DNA from 4 places in the Streptomyces sediminicola genome. Region 1 is predicted to be linked to each of the others. Evidence: riboswitches for the same ligand, from Rfam matches in the RefSeq annotation. Region 1 holds a riboswitch; each other region holds the start of a gene.

Evidence for each region. A riboswitch is a leader RNA that binds a small molecule or an ion and turns the genes downstream of it on or off. The one in region 1 is predicted to bind cobalamin.
Region 2: linked by a shared signal. The riboswitch ahead of VM636_RS10025 (ribonucleoside-diphosphate reductase subunit alpha) and the one ahead of metE (5-methyltetrahydropteroyltriglutamate--homocysteine S-methyltransferase) in region 1 are both predicted to bind cobalamin.
Region 3: linked by a shared signal. The riboswitch ahead of VM636_RS02140 ((2Fe-2S) ferredoxin domain-containing protein) and the one ahead of metE (5-methyltetrahydropteroyltriglutamate--homocysteine S-methyltransferase) in region 1 are both predicted to bind cobalamin.
Region 4: linked by a shared signal. The riboswitch ahead of VM636_RS23495 (cobalamin biosynthesis protein) and the one ahead of metE (5-methyltetrahydropteroyltriglutamate--homocysteine S-methyltransferase) in region 1 are both predicted to bind cobalamin.

What each region holds. Positions count from the first base shown of each region.
Region 1 is NZ_CP144555.1:6,629,540-6,635,310, forward strand. It holds gene metE (5-methyltetrahydropteroyltriglutamate--homocysteine S-methyltransferase) at 1-1,735, opposite strand, end outside; cobalamin riboswitch at 1,918-2,108, opposite strand; partial or broken gene entE (2,3-dihydroxybenzoate-AMP ligase) at 2,442-2,645, shown strand; gene VM636_RS29205 (antitoxin) at 2,757-3,017, opposite strand; gene VM636_RS29210 (metalloregulator ArsR/SmtB family transcription factor) at 3,101-3,448, opposite strand; gene VM636_RS29215 (GAF domain-containing SpoIIE family protein phosphatase) at 3,947-5,257, shown strand; gene VM636_RS29220 (ATP-binding protein) at 5,325-5,741, opposite strand.
Region 2 is NZ_CP144555.1:2,323,436-2,329,206, forward strand. It holds gene VM636_RS10015 (DUF3311 domain-containing protein) at 103-369, shown strand; gene VM636_RS10020 (sodium:solute symporter family protein) at 366-1,994, shown strand; cobalamin riboswitch at 2,422-2,561, shown strand; gene VM636_RS10025 (ribonucleoside-diphosphate reductase subunit alpha) at 2,685-5,042, shown strand; gene VM636_RS10030 (ribonucleotide-diphosphate reductase subunit beta) at 5,042-5,771, shown strand, end outside.
Region 3 is NZ_CP144555.1:461,074-466,844, reverse strand. It holds gene VM636_RS02155 (MFS transporter) at 1-423, shown strand, start outside; gene VM636_RS02150 (sugar O-acetyltransferase) at 580-1,161, shown strand; gene VM636_RS02145 (TetR family transcriptional regulator) at 1,172-1,729, shown strand; cobalamin riboswitch at 2,244-2,373, shown strand; gene VM636_RS02140 ((2Fe-2S) ferredoxin domain-containing protein) at 2,434-2,847, shown strand; gene VM636_RS02135 ((2Fe-2S)-binding protein) at 2,857-3,588, shown strand; gene VM636_RS02130 (siderophore-interacting protein) at 3,602-4,423, opposite strand; gene VM636_RS02125 (SMI1/KNR4 family protein) at 4,484-5,771, opposite strand, start outside.
Region 4 is NZ_CP144555.1:5,348,428-5,354,198, forward strand. It holds gene VM636_RS23490 (cobyric acid synthase) at 1-1,012, opposite strand, end outside; gene VM636_RS23495 (cobalamin biosynthesis protein) at 1,009-2,031, opposite strand; cobalamin riboswitch at 2,133-2,265, opposite strand; gene VM636_RS23500 (hypothetical protein) at 2,530-2,751, opposite strand; gene VM636_RS23505 (inorganic phosphate transporter) at 2,819-4,087, opposite strand; gene VM636_RS23510 (class II aldolase/adducin family protein) at 4,321-4,983, shown strand; gene VM636_RS23515 (alpha/beta fold hydrolase) at 5,136-5,771, shown strand, end outside.

The DNA.
Region 1 (5,771 bases):
CGAAGGACCACGCGAGCATCGTCACCGGACCGGTGAGCATGCCCTTGACGGGACGGCCGGTCAGCGACTGGGCGTACGTCGTCCAGGTCACCGTCATCGGCGCGGGGCGCGCGATGTCACCGGCCAGCACCGGCGGGCGCACGTACCGGGTGCCGTACGACTGGACCCAGCCGTTGCGGGTCGCCAGGTAGCCGGTGAGCCGCTCGGCGAAGTACTGCACCATGTCGTTGCGCTCGGGTTCGCCGTGCACCAGCACGTCGATACCGGCCTTCTCCTGGAACGAGACGACCTCCCGCACCTCGGTCCGCATCCGCTCCTCGTACTCGGGCCGGCCGATCCGCCCGGCCCGCAGGTCGGCGCGGGCCGTCCGCACCTGCGTGGTCTGCGGGAACGAGCCGATCGTCGTGGTCGGCAGCAGCGGCAGGCCGAGGCGGGCGCGCTGGGCGGCGGTCCGCTCCGCGTAGGGCAGGCAGCGGCGCCCGTCGGCGTCGGTCACGGCCGCGGCGCGGGCGCGCACCGCCGGGTCCCGGGTGATCGGCGAGTCGGCGCGGGAGGCCAGGTCGGCCCGGTTGGCGGCGAGTTCGGCGGCGATGGCGTCGGTGCCGTGGGCGAGGCCGCGGGCCAGGGTGACGATCTCGGCGGTCTTCTGCCGGGCGAAGGCGAGCCAGCGCAGGATCTGCGGATCGATGTCCCGCTCGTCGGCGGTGTCCAGCGGCACGTGCAGCAGGGAGCAGGAGGCGGAGACGTCGACCCGGCCGGCCAGGCCCAGCAGCGTGCCGAGAGTGGTCAGTGAGCGGGCGAGGTCGTTGACCCACACGTTGCGGCCGTCGACGACGCCCGCGACGAGCCGCTTGCCCGGCAGCCCGCCCACGGCGGCGAGATCGTCCAGGTTGCCCGCGGCGGCCTCGGCGAAGTCCAGCGCCAGCCCCTCGACCGGCGCCTTCGCCAGCACCGGCAGCGCGTCCCCGAGCCGGTCGAAGTAGGAGGCGACCAGCAGCCGGGGCCGGTCCTCCCGTCCGCCGAGGTCGCGGTAGGCCCGCCCGGCCGCGTTCAGTTCGGCCGGCGTGCGGTCCTGGACCAGGGCGGGTTCGTCGAGCTGGGCCCACGCGGCGCCCGCCGCGCGCAGGTCGGCCAGCACCTCGGCGTAGACGGGCAGCAGCCGGTCCAGCAGGGTGAGCGGGTCGAACCCCTCGGCGACGCCGGGCGCGGGCTTGGCGAGCAGCAGGTAGGTGACCGGTCCGACCAGGACCGGCCGGGGGGCGAGGCCCTGCGCGAGGGCCTCGCGCACCTCGGCGACCTGCCGGGAGGAGTCGGCGGTGAACACGGTGTCGGGGCCCAGTTCGGGCACCAGGTAGTGGTAGTTCGTGTCGAACCACTTGGTCATCTCCAGCGGCGCCACCTCCTGGGTGCCGCGGGCCATGGCGAAGTAGCCGTCCAGCGGGTCGGCGGCGACGGCGGCACGGTGCCGTTCCGGCACGGCACCGACCATGACGGTGGTGTCGAGCACGTGGTCGTAGTACGAGAAGTCGCCGGTGGGCACCTCGTGGATGCCGGCCTCGGCGAGTCGCCGCCGGTTGTCGCGGCGCAGTGCGGCGGCGGTGGCGTGGAGGGCGTCGGCGCCGACGCGGCCCTTCCAGTAGCCCTCGACCGCCTTCTTCAGTTCCCGGTTCGGGCCCTGACGGGGGTAGCCGTACACGGTGGCCCGTGCTGCCGCGGCTGCGGACTCGGTGGTCACGGAGATCTCCTTCGCGAGATGGATCCCTGAGGTCCCGGCGACGGGACGAGTGCGCGAAGGGGTGACGGACCGGACGGGACGACAGCACGCCGGTCCGCCGCGCTCGTCCGTCTGGTGTGTACGCCGACCCGCCCTCGAGGTCACCGGGATGTCCGGGCGCGCGGGGTGCGCGCTCGGGCAGGTGGCAGGTCTTCGGACTCGCGGGCACGTCCTTCTCGGTCACCGAGGAGGACACCTACTGACCGTCGCTTCCCAGGCCCTTCGGCCCAGTGCTCATGACGGCGGTCGTTCCCGCTCACCGCTGCGGGGCAGTCCCGGATTCCCACCGGGTTCCCTCTTGCGACGCATCCCGCCTGGCGGACGGGGCGAACCAGCTGCACCGCCCACCCTAGACGCCCACGCCCTTGGGCGGGCGACACGTCCGCCATGCGGATGGCGGCGTGGACACCCGCCGGGCACCGGTGCCGCCCCACGGCGTCGTGCGGAAGGTGCGGTGCGGCCCCCGCCCCGGCGCGGCAGACGGTTCCCCGGCGGGACGCCGCGACGGCCGGGCGGATCCACGCCACCGGGTCGCGGGACGGTCGCACGCCGCCGCCCGGGACGGGCGCCGCGGCTCTCGCCGCCGGGCCCGCGACCCCGCCCGGCGGGGGCGGTCCGCCCCGCGTTCAGGCGGGGGCCGTCGCCGGCGCGGCCACCGGACCACCTCGAACCCGCCCCCCACCTCGGCGAACGCACCTGCGCCTACGTCATCCTGCGCTCCGGCGCCGAACGGCCCCGGCCGGTGGCGATCACACGCTTCGTCCACGAACGGGGGCCGGCCGCGTACGAGGTGCCCGACCGCGTCGCGTTCGTGACCGAGTTCCCGCGGACCGGTGTCGGCAAGGTCTCCCGGAAGGACCTGCGGGCCGCGCCCGCACCCGACCCGCACGCCGGACGCCCCGCCCGCCGCACCGCCTCCTCCCGGACCTCCGAACAGCCCTCGGGCCCGGGAGCGGGAGCGGCGCGACGGGGGAGCGGCCGGTCAGGACTTCTTCTCGTCCTTGCCGTCCTTGTCGCCCTTCTCGTCCTTGTCGCCCAGCTTCCCGACGAAGTCCTGCGCCTTGTCGACCGCCGTGTCGATCTTGTCGCTGTGCTTGCCGCGGGTCTTGCCGTCGACGAACTCGCCGACCTTCTCCAGTCCGTCCGAGATCTTGTCGCCGTGCGTGCCGGCGACCTCCTCGGCCTTCTCCTTCAGGTTCTTCAGGGCGTCCTTGTCCTTGAGGTTCTTCAGCGCGTCGAACATGCCGGCCTCGTGTCTCCTTCACTCAACTGCCTGGTGGAAGCACGATTTTACGGTGCGACGGTGCCCGGTATGCCCCGCAGCGGTCAGGACGGCGGTTTCGCCCCGGTGTCCGTGCGCAGGTCCGCCAGCAACTCGGCCTGCCCGGCCAGCACCCCGGACAGGATGGTGCGGGCCACCGCGAGCAGTTCGGCGATGTGCGGACTGGTCAGCGAGTAGTACACGGTCGAGCCCGCCTTGCGCGACACCACCAGGTTGGCCCGCCGCAACACCGCGAGCTGCTGCGACAGGTGCGCCGGCTCGATGCCCACCTCCGGCAGCATCTCCGCCACCGCGTACTCCCGCTCGCTCAGCAGCTCCAGGACCCGGATGCGCGCCGGATGACCGAGCGTCTTGAAGAACTCGGCCTTCAGCTTGTACAGCGGAGTGCTCATCGCCCTGCCGCCCTCCCGGCGCCCCCGCGGGTCCCCGACCGGCGGCTCCCGGCTTCCTGCATCCCACCGCTCCTCAGCACCTCGTCACCCGTCCCCGCGCCACCGCGGCTGCCCGCGCCCCGCCCGGGAGGGACCCGCGTCCCTCCGCCGCGACCTGCGCGGTTGCCGAGATTAGCAATTCCGGGTCCCTGACGGAGCCGCCCCCGGCACCGCCCGCACCGGGCCCCGGGCCGGTCCGGGAGGGGCTGCCCGGGGGAGCGGGGAGCCGCTGGGCCGTTCGGGTGCCCGCGGTGTCCGTCCGGCCAGTCGGCGGGCGGCGGGGCGGACCCGCGGTTCAGATGGCGGAGAGACCCGGACGCCGCGCCCTGACCACGGCGCCCGGCGGGGCACCCGGAAACGGACGGCGGAAGCGAGGCAGCGGTGACGGAGCGGGATGGACGGCAGCCGCCGGACGCGGACGACGGTCCCCACGGGGCGGGCGCGGACGACACGCCCTACATGTCGATGCTCGACCTGCCGCTCAGCTCCGACCTGGACCGCATCGGCGAGCAGATGCACGCCCTGGCCCGCGCCCAGAACACGCTCCAGGAACTCCTCAAGGCGGTCGTGGACATCACGGGCGACCTGGAGCTGGCCACGGTGCTGCGCCGCATCGTGCGCACCGCCATGGACCTGGTCGGAGCCCGCTACGGCGCACTCGGCGTCCTCGACGAGGAGGGCCGCTACCTCGCCGAGTTCATCCCGCTCGGCCTCACCGCCGCCGAACTGGGCGACCTCGGGGGCGTCGAACTCCCCCGGGGGCGGGGCCTGCTGGGACACCTGATCCGCCACCCCGAGCCGCTGCGCGTCGACGACATCGCCCGCCACCCGGAGTCCGCCGGTTTCCCGCCCGGCCACCCTCCCATGCACACCCTGCTCGGCATCGCCATCAGTGTCCGCGGCCGGATCTACGGCAACCTCTACCTCTCCGAACGGCGCGACGGCCGCCCCTTCGACCGGCACGACGAGGGCGTGATCCGCGCCCTCGCCGGCACCGCCGCGGTCGCCATCGACAACGCCCGCCTCTACCAGCGGGTCCGCAAGAGCGCCGAGCAGTTCCAGCGGGCGCTGCTGCCCCGCCTGCCCGACCTCACGCCCTTCGCCGCCGGGGCCGCCTACCGCCCGGCCAGCTTCCCCGCGGCCCTCGGCGGCGACTGGTACGACGCCATGCTGCTGCCCGGCGGAGCCTGCGCGGCCGTGATCGGCGACGTCGTCGGGCACGACCTCCAGGCCGCGGCGGACATGGCCCAGATCCGCAACATGCTGCGCGCCCTCTACTACGACTGGGGCCGGCCGCCCAGTTCCTCGCTCGCCCGCCTCGACCGGCTCATGCACGCCTGGGACGAGGCGCCCATCGCCACCGCCCTGCTCGCCCGGCTGGAACCGGCCGACGGCGCCTGGCACCTGCACTGGTCCAGCGCCGGGCACCCGCCGCCGCTGCTGGTGCTGCCCGACGGGCGGGCACGCTTCCTCGACACCGAGCCCGGCACGCCCCTCGGCGTCGCGACCGGGCTGCCCCGCCCCGACCAGCGCGAGGCGGTACCGGTGGACAGCACCGTCGTCCTCTACACCGACGGTCTGGTGGAGGTCCCCGGCCAGTCCCTGGACCGCGGCCTCGACGAACTGGCCGGCACGGCCGCGCGCCACGCGGGCCGCTCGCCGCAGGAGCTGTGCCGGGCGCTGTCGGAGAACGGGCCGAGCGACGGCCGCGACGACATGGCCGTCATCGCCCTGCGTACCCCGCCCCTGACGGGATACGGCCGCTCCTGACACGCGGCGCGCCCCGCCCCGGACGCGTGCGGACACCGTCCGGCCGCCCCCGGGCGGGGCCGCGCGGTCACAGCGGGAGCGAGACGCCGACGCTCTTGCCCCGGCCGTCGGCGTCGGGCCGTACGACCGCCGTGCCGCCCAGGCCGAGGACGAGTTCACGCACCGTCGCCAGGCCGCCCGAGGTCGCCTCCCGCAGCGGCGGGAGCCCGGGGTGCAGGTCGTGCACGGCGAACGCCAGCCGGCCGGGCCCCGCCCCGTAGCTGACCGTGACCTGGGAGGAGAGCGGGGCGGCGTGCCGGACGCTGTTGGCGACCAGTTCGCTGAGGACCAGCAGGGCCGGGCCCACCGCCGGGTGGTGCGCGTCCACGCCCCACTCGGCGAGCGCCAGTTCCGCCGTCTCCCGGGCCAGCCGCACCGCCCCCGGCCGGGTGGGCAGCGTGAGGTAGTGCCGGTGGGGGAGACCGAGGTCGAGCAGCGCGGTCATCGCGCCCCCGGCCGTGCGCCGCCCGGGTCG
Region 2 (5,771 bases), 4.3 Mb from region 1:
TCCGCACCCCCACCCGGACGTGGTCTTCCGCCGGCCCGGGGCCGTCCCCTACATTTTCGTGCGCACCGCACCAGGTGATCACGAGGGGACGGAGCCCACCGTATGCCAGATTCCCCGCACACCGACCGCGCGCCGACGGTCACACCGTCGCGCGTCGTCATCGGACTGTGCCTGCTCGCACCGTTCGTCGCCATGCTGTGGGTCGGCTCCTACGCGAGAGTGGACCCGGCCCTCTTCGGCATCCCGTTCTTCTACTGGTACCAGATGGCGTGGGTGCTCCTGTCCACGGCGCTGACGGCGACCGCGTACACGCTCTGGCGGCGCGACCAGCGCGCGCGGGGCGCCCGCACGGGCGGTGGTCCGCGGTGAACGGCGGCGTGAACGTCGTCGCGCTCGTCGTCTTCGTCTTCTTCTTCGCGCTCGTCACCGTCCTCGGCTTCGTCGCCGCGCGCTGGCGGCGGGCCGCGAACGAGCACAGCCTCGACGAGTGGGGACTGGGCGGCCGGTCGTTCGGCACCTGGGTCACCTGGTTCCTGCTCGGCGGCGACCTGTACACGGCCTACACCTTCGTGGCCGTCCCCGCCGCGATCTACGCGGCGGGCGCGGCGGGCTTCTTCGCGGTGCCGTACACGATCCTGGTCTACCCCCTGATCTTCACCTTCCTGCCCCGGCTGTGGTCGGTCTCCCACCGGCACGGCTACGTGACGACCTCGGACTTCGTGCGCGGCCGGTTCGGCTCCAAGGGCCTCTCGCTGGCGGTGGCCGTCACCGGCATCCTGGCGACGATGCCGTACATCGCGCTCCAGCTCGTCGGCATCCAGGCGGTGCTGGACGTGATGGGCGTCGGGGGCGGCGAGGACACCCACTGGTTCGTGAAGGACCTGCCGCTGCTGATCGCCTTCGGCGTGCTGGCCGCGTACACCTACTCGTCGGGGCTGCGGGCGCCCGCGCTGATCGCCTTCGTCAAGGACACGCTGATCTACCTGGTGATCGTGGTGGCGATCATCTACATCCCCGTCAAGCTGGGCGGCTTCGACGCCGTCTTCGCCAAGGCGGGCGCGGCGTTCGAGCAGACCGACCCGGCCACCGGGCAGCCTCGGGGCGCGCTGGCACCCGGCGAGGCGGGCCGGTGGACGTACGCCACGCTGGCGCTCGGCTCGGCGCTCGCGCTCTTCATGTACCCGCACTCGATCACCGCGACGCTCTCCTCGCGCAGCCGCGAGGTGATCCGCCGCAACACCACGATCCTGCCGCTGTACTCGCTGATGCTCGGCATGCTCGCCCTGCTCGGCTTCATGGCGATCGCCGCCGGGGTCCGGGTGAGCAACGGGCAACTGGCGATCCCGCAGCTCTTCGAGGACATGTTCCCGGACTGGTTCGCGGGCGTGGCGTTCGCGGCGATCGGCATCGGCGCGCTGGTCCCGGCGGCCATCATGTCCATCGCCGCGGCCAACCTGTTCACCCGCAACATCTACCGGGACTTCATCCGGCCGGACGCCACGCCGCACCAGGAGACGCGGGTGTCCAAGGTGGTGTCGCTGCTGGTGAAGGTGGGCGCGCTGGTCTTCGTGCTGGGCATGGACAAGACGGTCGCCATCAACTTCCAGCTCCTCGGCGGCATCTGGATCCTGCAGACCTTCCCGGCGCTGGTCGGCGGCCTGTTCACCCGCTGGTTCCACCGCTGGGCGCTGCTCGCCGGATGGGCGGTGGGCATGGTCTACGGCACGGTCGCCGCGTACGGGGTGGCCTCGCCGACGCAGAAGCACTTCGGGGGCTCGGCGAAGGAGATCCCGGGCATCGGGGAGATCGGCTACATCGGGCTCACCGCGTTCGTGCTCAACGTCCTCGTGACCGTGGTGGCGACGGTCCTGTTCAAGGCCGCGGGTGCCCCCGAGGGCGTCGACGAGACCCGCCCCGGCGACTACACGGCGGACGTGGGCGATCCCGGCGTCGAGGCGGAGCTGCCCCCGGCCACGGCGGAACCGACACGCTGACGGCAAGACGAAGGGCGGGGCCGAGGGCCGCCGGGCGTGTCGGGGGGCCTTCGGAACGCCCCGGGGCGGGCCGGCTCGGCGTGCCGGGCCCCTCGGGTTGTCCGCGGCGAACCGGCCCGGCGCCTCCGGGGCCGGTTCGGCGTGCCGGCCCGACGCGGTCGGCGTGCCGGGGCGCCGTGCTGCGGGGACGGGCGCCTGCCGGGCGTGTCCCCGGGGCGCCGACGGCCGTACGGGCGCGTCCGCCGGACGCCCGCGGAAGGCCCCGTGCCCGGGCCCGGGCAAGCCCGTCGGCCCGGTCCGAAGCCCGCCCGGCGGCGGGCCCGGGGGTGTCCCGGACGCACGGTCCGGGGGTCACTCTACTCACCCCGCGTCGCCCCTCCGATACCAGCCTGACACAACATCTGGGGGTGCTCCCGGGGCCTGGCACAAGATGTATGCTCATGCTCGCTGTCGCCGCAGGGGAATCCGGTGTGAATCCGGAACTGTCCCGCAACGGTGTACTTGTGCGTGTTCGCGTGGCCCGCACAGGCTTCAGTCCGAGGACCTGCCGACAGTGCGCCCCGGCCGTCCGGCCAGGGTGCCATGACGTCCGGGCCTCGTGGAATGGGCCGGTGGACGCGACGCCCCCGTGCGCTCGTGAGCTGCCTCCGCCCTCCGCCAGGCCCCGTGCCGAGCGAGGGAGTGCCCCACGTGACCATCGCGCCAGCCGATCCGGCCTCAGCGACCCCCGTGTCCGCGGAACCCGACGGACCCGGTGCCGCGCTGCTGCGGACCCTGACCGCGCTGACCGCCGACCTCCCCGACGCCGACCCCGGCCGGGTCGCCGCCGCCGCGCTGCGCGGCCGGTCCGCGCGGGCCGACGAGGCGGAGCTGCGGGACCTCGCCACGGAGGCGGCGGCCGGACTGATCTCGGAGGACCCGGTCTACTCCCGGCTGGCGGCCCGGCTGCTCACCCTCGGCATCCGCGCCGAGGCGGCCTCCCAGGGCGTCACGTCCTTCACCGAGTCGGTCGCCACCGGTCACCGCGAGGGGCTGATCGCGGACCGCACCGCCGCGTTCGTCCGGCTGCACGCCGAGCGCCTGGACGCGCTCGTCGACCCGGACGCCGACGACCGCTTCGGCTACTTCGGCCTGCGCACCCTGCACAGCCGCTACCTGCTGCGGCACCCGATCACCCGCAAGGTCGTCGAGACGCCCCAGTACTTCATGCTGCGCGTCGCCGCCGGTCTCGCCGCGGACGACTCGGACCGCTCGGTGGCCGAGGTCGCCGCGCTCTACGGGCTGATGAGCCGGCTCGACTACCTGCCCTCCTCCCCCACCCTCTTCAACTCCGGCACCCGGCACGCCCAGATGTCGTCCTGCTACCTCCTGGACGCCCCCAGGGACGAGCTGGACTCCATCTACGAGCGCTACCTCCAGGTCGCCCGGCTCTCCAAGCACGCCGGCGGCATCGGCCTCGCCTACTCCCGCGTCCGCTCCCGGGGTTCGCTGATCCGCGGCACCAACGGGCACTCCAACGGCATCGTCCCCTTCCTGAAGACGCTCGACGCCTCCGTCGCCGCGGTCAACCAGGGCGGGCGGCGCAAGGGCGCGGCGGCGGTCTACCTGGAGACCTGGCACTCCGACATCGAGGAGTTCCTGGAGCTGCGGGACAACACCGGCGAGGACGCCCGCCGCACCCACAACCTGAACCTCGCGCACTGGATCCCGGACGAGTTCATGCGGCGCGTCGACGCCGACGGCACCTGGTCGCTGTTCTCGCCCTCGGACGTGCCGGAGCTGCCGGACCTGTACGGCGAGGAGTTCGACGCGGCCTACCGCGCGGCGGAGGCGGCCGGCCTGGCCCGCAAGACGCTGCCGGCCCGCGAGCTGTACGGCCGCATGATGCGCACCCTGGCGCAGACCGGCAACGGCTGGATGACCTTCAAGGACACCTCCAACCGCACCTCCAACCAGACCGCCGAACCGGGCCACGTCATCCACTCCTCCAACCTCTGCACGGAGATCCTGGAGGTCACCAGCGACGGGGAGAGCGCGGTCTGCAACCTGGGCTCGGTGAACCTGGGCGCCTTCGTGAGCGGCGACGACATCGACTGGGAGCGGCTGGACACCACCGTCCGCACCGCGGTCACCTTCCTCGACCGGGTCGTCGACATCAACTTCTACCCGACCGAGCAGGCGGCCCGCTCCAACACCCGCTGGCGCCCGGTGGGCCTGGGTGCGATGGGCCTCCAGGACGTCTTCTTCCGGCTCCGCATGCCCTTCGACTCCCCCGAGGCGAAGGCCCTCTCCACCCGGATCGCCGAGCGGATCATGCTCACGGCGTACGAGACCTCCGCGGACCTCGCCGAGCGCGACGGCCCGCTGCCGGCCTGGGAGAAGACCCGTACCGCCCGGGGCGTGCTGCACCCCGACCACTACGGCGTGGAGCACGCCTGGCCCGAGCGGTGGGAGGCGCTGCGCGAGCGCGTCGCCCGCACCGGCCTGCGCAACTCGCTGCTGCTGGCGATCGCGCCGACCGCCACGATCGCCTCCATCGCGGGCGTGTACGAGTGCATCGAGCCGCAGGTGTCCAACCTGTTCAAGCGCGAGACGCTCTCCGGCGAGTTCCTCCAGGTCAACTCGTACCTGGTGGACGACCTCAAGCGGCTCGGCGTCTGGGACGCGCGCACCCGTGAGGCGCTGCGGGAGGCCAACGGCTCGGTGCAGGGCTTCGCGTGGGTCCCGGACGAGGTGCGCGCGCTGTACCGCACCGCCTGGGAGATCCCGCAGCGCGGCCTCATCGACATGGCCGCCGCCCGCACCCCGTACCTCGACCAGTCGCAGTCGCTGAACCTGTTCCTGGAGACGCCGACCATCGGAAAGCTCTCCTCGATGTACGCGTACGCCTGGAAGCAGGGCCTGAAGACCACGTACTACCTGCGCTCCCGTCCCGCGACCCGGATCGCGCGGGCCGCCCGCGCCGCCGTCCCCGCCCAGGCGACGCCCGACCCCGAGGCGGTCGCCTGCTCCCTGGAAAACCCCGAGTCCTGCGAGGCCTGCCAGTGATGACCAGCCAGACCAAGAACCTGCTCGACCCCGGCTTCGAGCTGACGCTGCGCCCGATGCGCTACCCGGACTTCTACGAGCGCTACCGGGACGCCATCAAGAACACCTGGACCGTGGAGGAGGTCGACCTCCACTCGGACGTCGCCGACCTGGCCAGGCTGAGCCCCGCCGAGCAGCACCTGATCGGGCGGCTGGTGGCCTTCTTCGCCACCGGTGACTCGATCGTGGCGAACAACCTGGTGCTGACGCTGTACAAGCACATCAACTCCCCCGAGGCGCGGCTGTACCTGTCCCGCCAGCTCTTCGAGGAGGCCGTGCACGTCCAGTTCTACCTGACGCTGCTCGACACCTACCTGCCCGATCCCGAGGACCGGGCCGCCGCGTTCGCCGCGGTGGAGAACATCCCCTCGATCCGGGAGAAGGCCGAGTTCTGCTTCAGGTGGATGGACTCGGTCGAGAAGCTGGACCGGCTGGAGACCCGGTCCGACCGCCGCCGCTTCCTGCTCAACCTCATCTGCTTCGCCGCCTGCATCGAGGGCCTGTTCTTCTACGGCGCCTTCGCCTACGTGTACTGGTTCCGCAGCCGCGGCCTGCTGCACGGGCTCGCCACCGGCACCAACTGGGTGTTCCGGGACGAGACGATGCACATGTCCTTCGCCTTCGACGTGGTGGACACCGTGCGCAAGGAGGAGCCGGGCCTCTTCGACGAGGAGCTGGGCCGCCAGGTCA
Region 3 (5,771 bases), 6.2 Mb from region 1:
TCCGGCTACATCGCCCTGGTCGGCGCCCAGTTCGTGGGCCGCCTGATGGGCGACCGACTCGTCGACCGGTTCGGGCAGCGCGCCGTGGCCCGCTCCGGCGGCCTCATCGTCGCCGTCGGCATGGGCCTCGCGCTCGCCGTGCCGACGGTCCCGGGGACGGTCCTCGGTTTCGCCGCCGCCGGATTCGGCGTCGCCACCCTCGTCCCCGCCGCCATGCACGAGGCCGACTCGCTGCCCGGCCTCAAGCCCGGATCGGGGCTGACCCTCGTCTCCTGGCTGATGCGCCTGGGCTTCCTGCTGCCGCCGCCGCTGGTCGGCCTGGTCGCCGACGCCACCAGCCTCCGGGCCGGGCTGCTCGTGGTGCCCCTCGCCGGGCTCCTGGTCGTGTCCCTGGCGGGGGTGCTGCGCACCCGGCGGCCGTGAGGTCAGGGTCGTGAGGTCAGGGGAGTGAGGGCGGGCGCGGGTGGGGCGGGCCGGGGCCATGACGGGGGGAGCGGGGCGGGTCGGCCGGAAAGCCCACGGCGGACGACTCGCGCGGCGAGGGTACGTACGTACACTCCCGGGTGTACGGTCGTACGCATGCCGACGGACCACTTCGCCGGGGACCCGCGCACCCAGCTCGAACGCATGCGTGCGGGCGACCTCTACCTCGCCGACGACCCCGAGATCGCCCGCATGCAGCAGCGGGCGGTACGGCTGGCCGCCCGCTACCAGGCCGCCTTCGCCGAGGACGCGGACGCCGCCCGGCCGCTGCTCGCCGAACTCCTCGGCTCGCTGGGGGAGGAGGCCCAGGTCCGGCCGCCCCTGTACGTCGACTACGGCACCCACATCAGCATCGGTGCCCGCACCTTCGTCAACTACCAGTTGACTGCGCTGGACGTCGCCGCCATCACCATCGGTGAGGACTGCCAGATCGGGCCCAACGTCCAACTGCTCACACCGACCCATCCGTTGGAGCCGGGGCCGCGCAGGGACAAACTGGAGGCCGCCCGGCCCATCGTCATCGGCGACAACGTGTGGATCGGGGGCGGCGCCATCGTGCTGCCCGGCGTCACCATCGGCGACGACTCCGTCGTGGGCGCCGGAGCGGTCGTCACCAAGGACGTGCCGCCCGGTGTCGTCGCCGTCGGCAACCCGGCCCGCACCGTCCGGACCCTGTGAGCCCGCTGCCGTGGCCACCGGACACACCGACCCCCAGCGCCGCGAACGCATCATCGCCGCCACCCTCGACCTCATCGCCGAGGAGGGCATCGCGCGGGTCTCCCACCGGAGGATCGCCCAGCGCGCCCAGGTGCCGCTGGGGTCCATGACGTACCACTTCAACGGCATGGACCGGTTGCTGCGGGAGGCGTTCGGCAGGTTCATCGACCACATCGTCGCCGTCTTCGACGCCCACCTCGACGGCGTCGCCGACCAGGACCATGCCCGCGAGGCGGTGGCCGACCTCGTGCACGCCCTGTCGGAGGGCAGCAGGCGCGACCTCGTCCTCACCCAGGAGCTGTACACCCTCGCGGCCCGCTCCCCCTCCTACCGCGAACTCACCCACACCTGGATGCGGCACAGCCGGGTCCGCCTGGAAGCGCACTTCGACCCGGACACGGCCCGCCAACTCGACGCCCTCATCGAGGGGCTGACCCTGCACCGGGCCCTGGACCGGGAACCGCACGACCGTGCCCTGACGCTCGAAGCCGTCACCCGGATCACCACGCGGGGCGGTCCGGCCACCTGAGCGGGACCGGGCCCGCCGCGGAACACACGGGCCCGCTGAACCGCCCGTGCGGCATGGTCCTGACCGCCGTGCCGCACGGGCTCCCTCCCCGAGCCCGCCCCGGCGTGGGATGTGAGCCCCGGGACGGTCGGGAGGGTGCCCGGGGCGGGGCGGGGCGGGGCGGGGTGGGGTGGCGCGGGGCGCGTGCACCGGGCCGGGCGTGCGTCCCCAGGGCCGGACTTCCGTGCCGGGCCGGGAACCGGGCGGGGTCCGGGCGTGCGCCCCGAGGTTGGTCTGCCGCGCCGTGCCGGTCCGGGCGTGCGCCCCGAGGGGCGCCGGGCCGGGAACCACCGCGGGCCGGTGTGCGGAAGGAACCGGGCGCGGGTTCGGGTAGGGCACCCCGGGCCGGAAGCCACGCCGGACCACGGTCCCGCCGTGCTCGGCCCGTCCCGTCCCGCCGGTACGGCTCGCCCATCCGGATGACGCGGAGCCGTACCGGATGCGAGGATGGCCCGCGACAAGGCGACGGCGAACCGAGGAAGCCGGTGGAAATCCGGCGCGGTCCCGCCACTGTGATCGGCGAGCGGACCCCGTTCGAGGCCACGGCCCGCACACCCGCGGGCGGGAAGGCCGGGGCGAGCATCGACCCGAGAGCCAGGAGACTCACGCGGTCGCCCCTCCACGGACGCCGGGGCGGATCTCCCCGGGGAGAGGACCGATGCGCCATGCCCGCGTCACCCGGCGAGGCGGCCCCCGCCGCCCACTCCGCCTCCCGCACGACCCCCTCCACCGCCTACGGCGCCCCGCCCTGCCGGGTCGTCGTCTGCCGGGACTGCTGCTGCGGCACGCCCAAGGTGAGCGGCGACCACGCCGCACAGACCGCACGCCTGCGCGCGGAGGTCCCCGTCCGCGTCTCCACCTGCCTGGACGTCTGCGACCAGGCCAACGTCATCGTGGTCCAGCCCTCCGCCGCCGGCCGCGCGGCCGGCGCCCGCCCCGTCTGGCTGGGCCTGGTCAACGACCCGTACGCCACCGAGGACGTCCTCGCCTGGATACGCGCGGGCGGCCCCGGCATCGCGGACCGCCCCGAGATCCTCGACCTGTACGCCTTCACGCCGCCGCGCCGCGCGGCCCGTTGAGGCCGCGCCGTGTCCGCGTCCCCGCCCGCCGCCGCCCGCGCCGACGAGGCGAGCGTGACCGCCGCCCTGGCCGACGTCGCCCGGTACGGCGGCTTCTTCGCCCTCACCGTGGGCGGCCCCGCCGAGGGCTGGCACCCCGTGGGCGCCGCCTACGCCCGTGGCTTCGCCGACCTGGCCCGCGCGGTCGCCGAGCGCCACCGCGCCCCGGAACCCCGCGTCGGCCTCTCCATCGCCCACCTCGGACACGTCGCCCGGCTGTGGTCGCCCGCCCTGGCCTGCACCGTGGTCCACGGCATCGTCCCGGACCTCACCGCACTGCAACGCGCCGACGACGGGCCCGCGCTGCGCCTGCCCCGCGCCGCCGGCTGGCACGCCGCCGCCCTCCCGGACCCCGCCGGCGCGCTCGCCGGCCAAGTCCACGCCCACCTCCGGGCCTTCGCCGCCGGGCCGCACCCGCGCATCGCGCACCGCCTGCTCGACGGCAACGCCGCCTCCGCGCTCGCCGAGGCGGCCCGCGCCCTGCTCGCCGCCCATCCCGGCCTCCGTGGCGTGCTCGCCGCCCTCACGGCCGACCTGCTCGGCAGGCCGCCGCTCACCGGCACGGGCCGGCTCGCCGGGGCGAACCTCGCCTTCCGCCGCCGGAGTTGCTGCCTCTACTACCGGGCCCCGGCGGGACGCCCCTGCGGCGACTGCTGCCTGACCGCGCCGCACGACACGGCCCGCGCGGAGGACGGCACGTGAGGGAGGCCGGGGATCAGGCGGCCCGAGCGGTCGCCTCGTGGCGCCAGAAGCCCGAGAAGGTGATGCGGTCCTTCGGCAGACCGAGCCGGTGCAGGTGGCGGCGGCCCTCCGTGGCGAGGGTCGACTCGCCGACGACGAAGGCGTACCCGGCCGCGTCGGCGGTGGTGAGCCGGCGCAGCGCCCCGAGAGCGGCGGCCCCGGGCACGGAACGCCGGTCCTCCCGCACGATCCAGGACACGGCGACCCCGTCCGGCCCGCCCAGCGGACGCCGGTCACCCTCGGTGGGGACCTCCTGGATCACGCGGCCCACGGTCTCGCGGGGCAGGGAGCGCAGGATGCCGGCGGTGGCGGGCAGCCCCGTCTCGTCGGCCACGACGACCACCTCGGACGCGTCGGGCGGGCAGTCGAAGAGGACCCCCTGGTCCAGCACGGCCAGCGCGTCCCCCGGCCGGGCGGCGCAGGCCCAGATCGCCGCCCGCCCCTCGATCTCTCCGGTCGGCCCGTGGTGCACCACGAAGTCGATGTCCATCTCCGCCGCCTGGGCCCGGAAGCCGGCGACCGTGTAGTTGGCGCAGTGCGGGCGCTCCTCCTCGGGGATCGCCAGATACGGCTGCCACCACGCCGACCCGGTGAACTCGGGCAGCCGCAGTCGCCGCTGGTGCGGAAGCCGGAGGAAGAGCCGGAACCAGTGGTCGTACCCCAGCCACGCGAACTCGCCCAGTCGCTCACCGCCGACGGTCACCCGCTGCAAGGACGGCGAGACGCGCTCACTGCGCAGGACACGGGCACGGAACATCCGGGGATTCTGCGGCACCAACCGCCGACTCTTCGCCATGAGGTAAGGCTAACCTAACCCGTGCTCGATGCCGCTTGCCGGGCCGAGGACACCGGGTCCTCACCGGATGCGGGCCACCGCGTACCCCCCCTCGCCGTTCGTCTGCTGGCTCCAGGCGCGGGTGGTGAACGTGTGCAGCCGCCCTCGCGTCAGCGCGTGACGCGGCAGGCCGACGCCGAACTCCCCGGCCACCGCCGCCAGCAGCGCACCCTCCGCCGCCTTGGCGCTGGCGACGTCCGCAGCGTCCTTCGCGTCACCGAAGTGGTGGTCCGGGTCCAGCGCCTCCGGTATCCGCCCGCTCCGCCGGACCGCACCGTCCTCGTACGTGAAGGCGTACCGCTCGACCCCGCCCTCCGCCACCGACAGGTGGAAGAACGGTGACCTGCCGACGACCTTCAGCCCGCCCCACACCACCACCGCGCGCATGCCCGGCCCGGCGCCCGCGACCGGGGAGACGATCGGCCGGCCGTCGAAGGGGAAGGGCTCGCCGTCGAAGGCGAAGCTCCACCCGGGGCCGGCCCGGCCGACCGCCACGAGAGCCCGCTCCTCCCAGGGCGCGAACGCCCGTTGACGCGGTCGCTGCCTCATCCGTGCCTCCTGGAGGGGCAGGGGCTCACTCAGCACGGCGTCCCCGTCCGCGAGGAGACCGGGCAACTCGTCCGGCTCCGCCCCCTCCACCAGCACGAACCGGTACGCGGTGAGGTGGTTGCCCGGGGCCGGCTCCGCCAGCCACGCCAGACCGCCCGGATCGGCCGCGGGCGCCGGAGCCGGGACCCGCCCGCTCTGCCCGCCCCTCGGGGTGGACAGCAGCTCGCGCCCCCGCTCCGGGGTCAGCAGCGGTCCGAGCAAGGGGTCGGCCAGCCACCCCAGCGGCGCCAGGTGGTCCGGGCCCAACGGCTCCCACCGGGGCACGGCGCCCATCAGCGTCCGCCACGCCCGGTCGCCGTCCCCCCACCGTGCCAGCTCCCGCGCCCGGTCGACCGCCTCGCCGAACGGTCCGGGTGCCGTGTGGCGGTAGGTGCCCTTCCGCATCTGGTCCAGCAGCGCGCGGACCGTCGCCGCCATCGCGTCGTCGGCGCCCGCCAGGCCGAACGGCGGCGCGGCATCCCCCTGCGAGTGCGCGGCGTGCGCGGCGATGAGCGGGGGCAGCAGATCGGGCGCGTACCGCGGGTCCGTCACCAGGCCCTGGAAGCGCACCGCGGAGCCGTTCCCGAGCAGCCCGCGTACCTGATCGCCCAGCCCCGCGGCACGCGGCCTGCCGTACCCCTTCGCCTCGTCCAGCGCCTTCAGGGCCCGCTCCCAGTCGCCGCGCAGCGCCTCCAGCCGGGCCTGGTCCACCCGGGCGTCC
Region 4 (5,771 bases), 1.3 Mb from region 1:
ACACCGGCCGGCCGTCTTGGTGCCGGCGCACCAGGGCGTCGGCGAGTCCGCGCCGGCGCAGCCAGTCCAGGGCGCGGACGGTGCCCCGGGTGCCGGGGACGACGACGAGGTCGGCGTCGGCCACCTCCTCGGGCCGGTCGGTGAAGCGGACCACGACGCCCGGCTCGGCGGCGAGGGCGTCCACGTCCGTGAAGTTGGACATCAGCGGCAGCGCGCACACCGCGACGCGCAGCACGTCCTCGCCGTGCGGCGGCGCGGTACCCGGCCCCCCTTCCGCGCCGGGCGCGGCGAGGCTCATGCCGTCCTCCTCGTCGATGCCGAGCCCGTGCCGGAAGGGCAGCACGCCGTACGTGCGCCGCCCGGTGAGGCCGCGCAGCATGTCCAGGCCGGGTTCCAGCAGGCTCACGTCGCCGCGGAACTTGTTGACGAGGAACCCGGCCACCAGCGCCTGGTCCTCGGGGGAGAGCAGCGCCACCGTGCCGAAGAAGGAGGCGAAGACGCCGCCCCGGTCGATGTCGCCGACGACGAGGACGGGGAAGCCGGCGCCCCGGGCGATGCCCATGTTGACGATGTCGGTACGGCGCAGGTTGATCTCGGCGGGGCTGCCCGCGCCCTCGCAGATCACCGCGTCGTGGCCGGCGCGCAGTTCGGCCAGGCACTCCAGCACCGTGCCGAGCAGGGCCGCCTGCCGTCCGCCGTGGTAGCCGCGGGCGCTCATCTCGCCGACCGGTTTGCCGAGCAGCACGACCTGGCTGCTGCGCTCGCCGCCCGGCTTGAGCAGCACCGGGTTCATCAGCGCGCTCGGCTCGACGCGGCACGCCTGGGCCTGCATGGCCTGGGCCCGGCCGATCTCGGCGCCCTCGCGGGTGACGAACGAGTTCAGGGACATGTTCTGCGCCTTGAACGGCGCGACCCGCACCCCCTGCCGCGCCAGCCACCGGCAGATCCCGGCGGTGACCACGCTCTTGCCGGCGTCGGAGGTGGTGCCGGCGACGAGAAGCCCCCCGCTCACGACACCCGTCCCTTCGCCGGCCGCCCCGCGAGGGCGGCCGGCCGGGCGCGACCGGGGCGGGCGCCGGACCGGGTGCAGGCGAGTGCGGCGCTCGTGAGGAGGCGCGCGCCCGCGCACACGCCGAGCGCGAGCAGACCCACGCGCCGGGAGAGCCGGACGGCCCGCTCGATGTCGGCGGCCCCGGCCGGACGGCCCCCGGCCCCGTTGAGCACCGGCCGGTGCTCGACGCGCCCGCCGTAGGAGAGCGTGCCGCCCAGCCGGACGCCGAGGGCGCCCGCGAAGGCCGCCTCGACGGGACCGGCGTTGGGGCTCGGGTGCCGGGAGGCGTCGGCCCGCCAGGCCCGCGCCGCGCCCCGGGGGTCCGGGCCGGCGACGGTGGCGAGGACGGCGGTGAGCCGGGCGCCCGGCCAGCCCGCGAGGTCGTCGAGCCGGGCCGAGGCCCAGCCGTAGCGCCGGTACCGGGGCGACTTGTGCCCGACCATGGCGTCGAGGGTGTTCACCGCGCGGAAGCCGAGCAGCCCCGGCACCCCGGCCGCGGCGCCCCACACCAGCGCGCCCACCACGGCGTCCGAGGTGTTCTCGGCGACGGACTCCACCACGGCCCGCGCGATCCCGTCGGCGTCCAGGGCCCGCGGGTCCCGCCCGCACAGGTGCGGCAGCCGCTCCCGTGCCGTGTCCACCTCCCCGGCCTCCAGCGCCCGCCCGACGGCGCGTGCCTCGCGCGCCAGCGAGGTGCCGCCGACGACGGCCCAGGTGGCGGCGGCGGTCAGCGCGACGGAGGCGGCCGGCCGGGACCGGACGGCCCGCGCGGCACCGGCCCCGAGGGCCACGGCGCCGCCGGCGCAGACGAGGGTGTGCAGCGCGCCCCGGCCCCGGTGGTCCCGCCACAGCGCCCGTTCCACGGCACCCGCGGCCCGCCCGAAGGCGGCGACGGGGTGTCCGCGGCGCGGATCGCCGAGGAGGAGGTCACCGAGGAGGCCGGCGGCGGCGCCGTACGCGAAGACGCGTTCGGCCCGCATGGCGCTCAGCCGGCCGGGGGGACGGGGGGAGCGTCGTGGGTGTACCTCGAACGGCAGCCGCGCATGGCGATAGGTCCTCACTCAGGGTGTCCGCGCCCTGGTTCGACGAGACCGGCGGCGAGAGTTCCTGGCTCCCGGGGCATGACGCCCCGGTGACAGTGGCGGGACCGCGCCGGATTCGCACCGGCTTCCTCTCCTGCCGCCGTGATGGCTCCCGGCAGTCCACCACGCTCCGCGAACACCCGTCAACCTGCCGTTGACCTGCGAAGGAGGAGTGTGCGGGAGGCCACAGGGCGCGGGTGCGCGCCGGCACACCGGCGCGCGGGGTGCGCGAGGCGCGCGGGGTGCGCGAGGCGCGCGGGGTGCGCGAGGCGCGCGGGGTGCGCGAGGCGCGCGGGGTGCGCGAGGCGCGCGGGGCGTGGGACGGCGCTTCCCGTCCCACGCCCCGCGCGAAGTCCTCCCGAAGGGCGCCCCGGGGGACGCCGTCCTTCCGGAGGGTCAGGCGACGATCATGTAGATCCCGTAGGCCACCGCCGCGGCGCAGGCCGCGAAGCAGGCGTACGCGCCGGTGACGGCGAGCGCCGCCGACTCGCCCCGGGCGACGGCCCGCTCCTGGCGGGAGAGGCCGACGATGCCGAGGGTGAAGAGGGCCACGAGGCCCACGGTGGCCACGAGGCTGACTCCGAAGACGGAGCCGAGGGCAGCCCAGTCGATGTTCATGACGGTTCTCTTCCTTCGTACCCGGCCGCGAGGGCCCGGCGCGGTGCGGGAGCCGGGCCCGGCGGGCTCAGACGGGGGTGGCGGCCGGCGTCGGCGGCGCGTCGGGCGCACCGGCGGTCACGGCGGGGGCCGGGAGGGTGGCCTTCAGGTCGTCGGTCAGGGCGGGCGGCGGGGTCACGGCGGCCATCGCCGCGGTCACCACGCCGACGGGCTCCGGCTCCGGCCCGGCGGCCGGCTCGTCGCCGTTGACGTTGGTGTGGTCGATGACCTCGCGGCGGGAGATCTTCCAGATCGCGGCGCTGGAGACCACCAGGAAGACCGCGACGAGCGCCGTGCCCCAGTCGCCGAGCTTGGTGACCCACTCGGCGAGCGCGCCGACGAAGGCGGCGGCCGGCAGCGTCAGGCCCCAGGCGACGAACATCCGGGTCGCGGTCGACCAGCGGACCACGCCGCCCTTGCGGCCGAGGCCCGAGCCCATCACGGCGCCGGAGACGGAGTGCGTGGTGGAGAGGGAGAAGCCGAGGTGCGAGGAGGCGAGGATGACCGTGGCGGCACTGGTCTGGGCGGCGAAGCCCTGCTGCGGCTGGAGGTCGGTGAGGCCCCGGCCCATGGTGCGGATGATGCGCCAGCCACCGAGGTAGGTGCCGAGCGCGATCGCCAGGCCCGCGGAGAGGATGACCCACAGGGGCGGGTCGGAGGCGGGGGCGAGGGCGCCGCCGGCGATCAGGGCCAGGGTGATGATGCCCATCGTCTTCTGGGCGTCGTTGGTGCCGTGGGCCAGCGAGACCAGGCCGGCCGAGGCGATCTGCCCGGCGCGGTAGCCCTTCTCGGCGGCCTTGCCGTCGGCCTTGCGGCCCAGGCGGTAGGTGAGCCGGGTGCCGACCAGCGCCGCGACGCCGGCCACGACCGGGGCGGCGACGGCGGGCAGCAGCACCTTGGTCAGGAGCACCCCGCCGTGGACGGCGCCGACGCCGGCGGAGGCGACCGCGGCACCGATCAGACCGCCCATCAGGGCGTGCGAGGAACTGGAGGGGAGCCCGACCAGCCAGGTCAGCAGGTTCCAGAGGATCGCGCCGACCAGGGCGGCGAAGATGACCTCGGGCCGGATGCCGGTCTCGTCGACGAGACCCTTGGAGATCGTGTTGGCGACCTCCACGGAGAGGAAGGCGCCCACGAGGTTCAGCACGGCGGACATGGCCACCGCGACCTTGGGCTTGAGCGCACCGGTCGAAATGGTCGTCGCCATCGCGTTCGCGGTGTCGTGGAAACCGTTCGTGAAATCGAACGCGAGTGCGGTTACCACCACAATCGCGAGGATCAGCGAGAAGCTTTCCATTTACCCAGGCAATCGTTCGAGGTCATTGGCGCGACGAACGTAGGTAACCCGGGTGAACGGAAGATGAACTGGATCGGGCCCCGTGGTGACCGGAAACGGGGGTGCCCGCTCCCGCCCCGCCCCCGCCGCGCTGGCGCTCCGTGCCCGCGCCGCTGCGCTCCGGAGACGTCCCTGGCAGGATCGGCGCGGCGAGCGCGCCGGGAGGCCCCGGCGCCCGGAAGGGGGCACGGGACATGACGGACAACAGGGGCGACCGGCCGGCTACACCTCGGGACTGGGAGACACTTGTCACCTTCGCCCGGCGCACGGTCGCCGACGGACTGGTCGTCGGCACCTCCGGGAACGTCTCGGTCCGGGTCGGTGACACCGTGCTCGTCACCCCCTCCGGCGTGCCCTACGACCGGCTCACGCCCGACGACGTGACCGGCGTCGACCTCGACGGCCGCCAGGTCCTCGGCACACTGGTCCCCACCAGCGAACTCCCCCTCCACCTCGCCGTCTACCGCACCACCGACGCCCGCGCCGTCGTCCACACCCACGCCCTGTACGCCACCGCGGTCTCCACCCTCGTCACCGAACTCCCCCCGGTCCACTACATGGCCGCCGCGCTGGGCGGCCCCGTCCGCGTCGCCCCCTACGCCCCCTACGGCACCGGGGAACTGGCCCGCGCCATGCTCACCGCCCTCGACGGCCGCTCCGGCTGCCTGCTGGCCAACCACGGCACGATCACCCACGGCGCCGGCCTCGACGAGGCGTACGACCGCACCGCCCAGCTCGAGTGGATGTGCCGCCTGTGGCTCACGGCCTCCGCCGTCCCGGGCCGCACCCCCGCCCTCCTGACGGAGCCCCAGCTCGCCGACGCCGCGAGACGGCTGCGGGGGTACGGCCGGCGGTGACGGGGCGGGCGTACCCCGCCGCTTCCCGGGTACCGGAGGCGGCACGGACCCGCCCCCGCCCCCGCCCCGCGCCGACGGCCCGCGGACCCGGCGCGTCACCCCCCGCCGTCCGTCCACTGGCCGCCCTCCGACTCCACCGGGAGACTGGCCCCATGCGCACAGTCACAGCCACGGCCGCCGCCCTCACCGCAGCCCTGGCGGCCGGCGCAGCGAGCGTCGCCGCCGGCCGGTTCGCCAGCGACGCGGCGCTCAAGGCGTCCCCCGGCCGGCCGCTGCCCACCGAACCCCGGCTCACCGTGCACGGCACCGCCGCCGGCCAGATCACCCTCACCCGGGACCTGGCCGCGCTCCGTCCCGGCCGGTACGGACTCGCCGGCGACGGCACCCACGCGGTCGTCGGCGGCGTCCTGAGCGGGACCCGGCACGGTGCCGACACCGTCGTCCGCCGCCTCGAAGGCGTCACCCACGGCACCCTCGCCGCCGGCGACCACGTCTGGCTCACCCCCAACCTGCACGTCGGCACCCCGCGCACCGCCCTCGGCCTGGACCACACCGACGTGCGGGTGCCCGGCGAACTCGGCCCGCTGCCCGCCTGGTTCCTGCCCGGGGCCCGCACCACCTGGCTCATCGCCGTGCACGGACTCGGCACCACCCGCGAGCACGCCCTCAACGTGATGGCCGCCCTGCACCGCCGCCACCTGCCCGTGCTCGCCCTCGCCTACCGGGGCGACGTCGGGGCCCCGCGCTCCCCGGACGGGCTCCAGCACTTCGGCGAGACCGAGTGGCGC